DNA from 2 places in the Amycolatopsis roodepoortensis genome. Region 1 is predicted to be linked to the other one. Evidence: riboswitches for the same ligand, from Rfam matches in the RefSeq annotation. Region 1 holds a riboswitch; the other holds the start of a gene.
The links. Region 1 has a riboswitch for glycine ahead of gcvP (aminomethyl-transferring glycine dehydrogenase). Riboswitches for the same ligand answer to the same signal wherever they lie in the genome.

Region 1 (3,180 bases):
CACGCCCCGGAACGGAGACCGTCACGGTGTCGAAGAACTCGCAGTGCACGACGTCCACACCGTTCTCGGCGAGCCCCGCCGCGAGCACCGTGGCCATCCGGTGCGCGCGGTTCGCGATGGCGCGCAGGCCTTCGGGACCGTGGTACACCGCGTACATCGACGCGATCACCGCCAGCAGCACCTGGGCGGTGCAGATGTTGCTCGTCGCCTTCTCGCGGCGGATGTGCTGCTCACGGGTCTGGAGCGCGAGCCGGTACGCGGGCGCGCCGTCGGCGTCCTTCGACACCCCCACCAGCCGTCCGGGCAACTGCCGTTCGAGCCCCTGCCGGACGGCGAGATACGCCGCATGCGGCCCTCCGAAGCCCATCGGGACACCGAACCGCTGCGTGGATCCGATCGCGACGTCGGCGCCGAGCTCTCCGGGCGACCGCAGCAGGGTCAGCGCCAGCGGATCCGCGGCCATCACCACCGCCGCGCCCTGCGCCTTGGCCTCGGTGATGGTGTGCTCCCATTCGCGGACGACACCCGACGCGCCCGGATACGACAGCAGCACGCCGAAGAAGTCCCCGCCGAGCCCGAGCCCCGTGATGCCCTGGGACAGATCCGCGGTCACCAGCTCGATACCGAGCGGCTCGGCGCGGGTGCGCAGGACCTCGATCGTCTGCGGAAGGGTGTCCTCGTCGACCACGAACCGGTTCGACTTCGCCTTGCCCGCCCGGCGGACCAGCGTCATCGCCTCGGCCGCGGCGGTCGCCTCGTCCAGCATGGAGGCGTTAGCGATCGGCAGGCCGGTCAGGTCGGAGACCATGGTCTGGAAGTTCAGCAGCGCTTCGAGGCGGCCTTGCGAGATCTCCGGCTGATACGGCGTGTACGCGGTGTACCAGGCCGGGCTCTCCAGCACGTTCCGGCGGATCACCGGCGGGGTCACGGTGTCGTGGTAGCCGAGGCCGATCATCTGGACCATCGGCCGGTTGCGCGCGGCCAGCGCGCGGAGCTCGGCGAGGGCGCCGGTCTCGGTGGCGGGCGGCGGCAGCTCCAGCGGTGCCGCGGACTCCCGCAGCGACGCGGGGACGGCCCGCTCGGCGAGCTCGTCCAGGGAGGCGACGCCGACGACGTCGAGGATGCGGGCGAGCTCTTCAGCGCCGGGGCCGATGTGCCGGTCCGCGAAGGGGGTTCCGGATTCGAGGGCGGCCAGTGAACCGGGCTCCATCGGGGACCTCCCAAGACGCGGGGGTGGGGCCGGGACGATTGTCCTGGCCCTCCCCACTCTGTCCGTACCCCCGTGGGGGCGCCTGAGAGTTTCGCCCGAGTGTTGAGCCGGGCTTGCACCGTCGGCGGGGCCGCCAGGCTGTGACCTGGCGAACCACTTTCCAGAGGCGTCTCTTCCGCGCGGTCCAGGGTGCCTGAGAGGTTCCGGGGAGGACTTGCTCCTTCGGCGCCGAGCTCAACGGTTATCGGCTCGGTCTCTCCCGCGCGGATTCGTCGACCGCGGAAGTGAGCCTACCCTGCCGCGTCCGCGGCCTCATGATCAGCCGGTGCGACGGGCGTTGCGGCGCTGCGTGAGCTCGTCCGGTGTGACCGTTTCGATCACGCCGCCGTCGGCCCGCTCGGCCGGGAACTCGTGGATGGTGCCGCTGATCTCCTGCATCGCGCCGCTGACCGCGATCCCGAAGACACCCTGCCCGCCCTGGAGTAAATCGACGATCTCTTCGGGCGAGGTGCACTCGTAGACGGTGGTGCCGTCGGAGAACAGGGTGACCTTGGCGAGGTCGCGGACGCCGCGCAGGCGCAGGTGGTCGACGGCGACGCGGATGTTCTGCAGAGAGACGCCGGTGTCGAGCAGCCGCTTGACGACCTTCAGGACGAGGATGTCCTTGAACGAGTAGAGCCGCTGCGAACCGGAGCCGTGCGCCGTGCGGATGCTCGGCGCGACCAGCTTCGTGCGGGCCCAGTAGTCGAGCTGCCGGTAGGTGATCCCGGCGATCTGGCAGGCGGCGGGACCGCGGTAACCGACGAGTTCGTCCGGGAGGGAAGAGTCGGGGAACAGCTCGCCCTGCTCGCCGTCAGCGACCGGAACGAGCGGCTCTTGAGGGCTACCAGCCTCGACCACGCCATGCCTCCCCTCGCCCGACCTGGCGGCCGGCGAACAAAGCCGCGCGGACCCACGTGAGCCCGCACCGGAGTTCCTCGTCAAGACGAATGCCCCAGACATCCGAATCACACCTTGGCGATTCACCTCCATTGACGGTAAGCGCGTCCGGCAAACCGGTCAACGCGACGCGCGGTCCACCTCAAGCTCTTCTTGAGGCTTGTCGAGCACAGTCCCCCGTTCGGCTGCACCGTTGCCACTTTTACTCAGACGTGTTAATTTTTACTCATGCAAGTAACTCCCTCCACGCAGAGCGCCATGCAAGAGGTCCAGGCGGAGCTGGGGCTGTCGGTCACCGAGGCGGCCAGGCGGGCCCAGATCATCGGGGCGACGATCGCGACGATCTCCGACCTCGGGTACCACAAGACGTCGTTCGCGAAGATCAAGGAACGGGCCGGGCTGTCCAGCACCCGGATCATCTCGTACCACTTCACCAACAAGGCGGGCCTGATGCAGGCCGTGGTCACCACCGCGACCGGGATGAAGGACAAGTTCCTCGAGGAGCGGATCCAGGGCACGACCGACCGGGCCGGGCTGCTGCGCGGCTACATCGAGTCGGAGATCGCGTTCCTCGGCTCGTACCCGGAACTGGTGCGGGTCATGGTCGAGATGGGTTCGAGCGGCTCGGACGCCGAGGGCTGGTTCATGTCGGCGCCGCTGGTCGAAGAGTTCCGGACCGGCCGGCTCGAACGTCAGCTGCGGCAGGGACAGCAGGAAGGCGCTTTCGGCGAGTTCGCGCCGGACGTGATGGCGTTGTCGATCGCGCAGACCATCGACGGTGTCGCGGCGAAGTTCGCGGCGGATCCGAGGCTGGACCTGGAGCGGTACGGGCGCGAGCTGGCGGACCTCTTCGTCAAGGCGACCGCCGCCTGAGCCACGGCCGTCATGCGGAAGTCCGTGAGGGCAGTCACAGCGGCCGCGCGTGAAGGGCCCCTTGCCTCGGCTCAGCCGAGGAAACTCGGCCTTCGCACCACGCCGAAGTACAAGAAGCATTCGCGAACGCATTCAGAGGACCAAACGCACGTACGACG
Region 2 (3,180 bases), 2.7 Mb from region 1:
CTCGTGGGTCAGGTAGTCGCTCTCGCGGCCGAGGCCGGCGGGCAGCGCGCTGGCGTCGGCGGCGGGGGTGTCGATACCGAAAGCGTTGAGCACCTTGGCGATGATCGCGGGCGTGGTGACCTCGTCGACGGCGATGCGGACGTGGTCGGCGTCGACCGGGCCGAGGTTGATCCCGTTCTCGCGCGCGACCGCGACGACCGCTTCGGCCTGCCCGGGCATGCGGGCGAGGACGGTGTCGAAGAAGCCCTCGTGGACGACCTCCACGCCTGCCGTGCGGAGGGCGTCCGCCAGGCCGGCGGCGAGCCCGTGGACACGGGTCGCGATGCGCTTGAGGCCGTCGGGACCGTGGTAGACCGCGTACATCGCGGCGAGCACGGCGGGCAGGACCTGCGCGGTGCAGATGTTGGAGGTCGCCTTCTCGCGGCGGATGTGCTGCTCACGCGTCTGCAGGGCGAGGCGGTACGCGGGGTTGCCGTCGGCGTCGACCGAGACCCCGACCAGGCGGCCCGGCAGCGAACGCTCGAGCCCGGCGCGGACGGCCATGTACCCGGCGTGCGGGCCGCCGTAACCGAGCGGGACGCCGAAGCGCTGGGTGGAACCGGCGGCGATGTCCGCGCCGAACTCACCCGGCGCGGTGATCAGCGTGAGGGCGAGCAGGTCCGCGGCGACGGTGTACAGCGCGCCGGCGGCCTTCGCGGTCTCGGAGATGGCGGAGTAGAAGCCCGCGCCGCGCAGCACGCCGGAAGCGCCCGGGTACTGGACGACGACACCGAAGAACTCCTCCGGTAGGCCGGTGAGCAGGTCGCGGACCTCGACCTCGACGCCCATGGCCTCGGCGCGGGTGCGGACGACCGCGATGGTCTGCGGCAGACATTCGGCGTCGAGGACGACCTTGTTCGACTTCGCCTTCGACGCGCGGCGCATCAGCATGACGGCCTCGGCGACGGCGGTGGACTCGTCGAGCAGGGAGGCGTTCGCGGTGGCGAGACCGGCCAGCTCGGAGACCATGGTCTGGAAGTTGAGGAGGGCTTCGAGACGGCCCTGCGAGATCTCCGGCTGATACGGCGTGTACGCCGTGTACCAGGCCGGGTTCTCCAGCACGTTGCGGCGGATGACCGCCGGGGTGACCGTGTCGTGGAAGCCGAGGCCGATCATCTGGGTCATCGGCTTGTTGAGCGCGGCGAGCGCGCGAAGCTCGGCGATGGCGTCCTCTTCGGACGCGGCGGGGGGAAGTTCGAGATCGCGGGTGACCCGGATCGCGGACGGCACGGCGGCCTGCACCAGGGCATCGAGACTGCCGTAGCCGACCTCGGCGAGCATCTTGGCCTGCTCGGACTCCGAGGGGCCGATGTGCCGGTCGTCGAAGGACGTACTGGTCAAGGGAGCTCCTTGGGTCAGGCGCCGGATAGACCGGTGCGCTGGGAACTCCCCCTCTGTCATGGCACCTGAGAGTTTCACCACCCGTGACCGGGGTGGCTTTCACCTTGGGTGAGACGCACTTGCGCGCCTGCTTTCCAGAGTGGCCTCGCGTGAAGCGGTAGTGGGTACCTGAGAGATTCCGGGGAGTTTGCTCCTTCGGTGCCCCACCACGTTCGTGGGGGCTCTCCCGCTCCAGCTCGACGGCCCTGTCTGAAGTTGTGCGCACACCGTACCTGGCGTGTTCGACGCGCGTCTACTTCCGGCCGAGCACGTCACTTGCGTGATCGAAGCCGTAACTCACGTGATCAGAGCCGTAACTCGTGAGTTACGCCTTCAATCACGCGAGTGACGGCCCCGAGCACGCGAGTTACGCGTTCTCCATCATCATCTCGGCGGTGATGGTGCCGCAGAGCTCGGCGCACCGCGTCATCATGTCGGCGGCGTCGGCGAGCTCGGCGTCACCGGTCCTGGCGCACTCGCCGGCGCACATGCGCATCATCTGGGAGGCGAGGCCGCACATCTTCGCGCACATGCGCATCATCTCGAGGTCGGCGACCATCGCGGAGCAGCGCATCATCATGTCGGCGCACATACGGGACATGTCCGCGCAGGTCACCATCATCATGCCGAGCTTCGCACCGCCCAACTCCATGCAGCGCGTCATCATCTCCTCGCACCGGACGTGGCACTCGTTGCACAGGTCGATGCAGTCACGCATGGCGGTGCTCATCTGCCGGGTCATGCTGGGCCTCCTGGGTGGTCCTGGATGCTGGCTACGCGTTGTCAGGACTACAGCGCAGGTCAGCGGCCCGCCATCCCAGCCACCGGGACGAGTGACGCCGCGCGTTCAGAGGACTGAACGCGGGCGATTCAGAGCGGGGTGACGTAGGCGCCCGAGATCCCGCCGTCCACCAGGAACTGCGAAGCCGTGATGAACGAGGCGTCGTCGCTCGCCAGGAACGCGACGGCCGCCGCGATCTCCTCCGGCTCCGCGAACCGCCCGACCGGCACGTGCACCAGCCGCCGCGCGGCCCGTTCGGGGTCCTTCGCGAACAGTTCCTTCAGCAGAGGCGTGTTCACCGGCCCCGGGCACAGCGCGTTCACCCGGATGTTCTCCCGCGCGAACTGCACGCCCAGCTCCCGGCTCATCGCCAGCACCCCGCCCTTCGACGCGGTGTAGGAGATCTGCGACGTCGCCGCGCCCATCACCGCGACGAACGACGCCGTGTTGATGATCGAGCCCTTGCCCTGCCGCCGCATATGCGGCAGCACCGCCTTGCAGCACAGGTACACCGACGTCAGGTTGACCTTCTGCACCTTCTCCCACGCGTCGATGCCCGTGGTGAGGATCGAGTCGTCCTCTGGCGGGGAGATGCCCGCGTTGTTGAACGCGACGTCGACCGAGCCGAAAGTGTCCACAGTGGTCTGGAACAGGGCCTCGACCTGCTCGACGTCGGTGACGTCGGCCTGTACGAACAGCCCGCCGACCTCGTCGGCCGCGGCCTTGCCCGCCTCGGCGGAGATATCGCCGATGACGACCTTCGCGCCTTCGCTCGCCAGCCGCCGCGCGGTGGCGAGGCCGATGCCGCTGCTGCCGCCGGTGATGACCGCCACCCGGCCCTCGAAACGCTGAACCATTTCCTATTCCTCCGTGCTGATGGTCTTATACGAAAAGAGACCAGCTCACTCTGTGCTGATAAAAAGGTTCTTGGTCTCAGTGAAGGCGTCGACGGCGTCGGGACCAAGTTCGCGGCCGAGCCC

Region 2: it holds a riboswitch for glycine, as region 1 does, so the genes downstream of both, gcvP (aminomethyl-transferring glycine dehydrogenase) here and gcvP (aminomethyl-transferring glycine dehydrogenase) in region 1, are expected to answer to the same signal.

The regions. Positions count from the first base shown of each region.
Region 1 covers NZ_CP102415.1:789,619-792,798, forward strand. Annotated here, with positions in the region: gene gcvP (aminomethyl-transferring glycine dehydrogenase) at 1-1,210, opposite strand, end outside; glycine riboswitch at 1,381-1,482, opposite strand; gene NQK81_RS03905 (MerR family transcriptional regulator) at 1,529-2,110, opposite strand; gene NQK81_RS03910 (TetR/AcrR family transcriptional regulator) at 2,408-3,022, shown strand.
Region 2 covers NZ_CP102415.1:7,549,364-7,552,543, reverse strand. Annotated here, with positions in the region: gene gcvP (aminomethyl-transferring glycine dehydrogenase) at 1-1,380, opposite strand, end outside; glycine riboswitch at 1,526-1,619, opposite strand; gene NQK81_RS36360 (four-helix bundle copper-binding protein) at 1,787-2,161, opposite strand; gene NQK81_RS36355 (3-oxoacyl-ACP reductase) at 2,290-3,057, opposite strand; gene NQK81_RS36350 (aldehyde dehydrogenase family protein) at 3,103-3,180, opposite strand, start outside.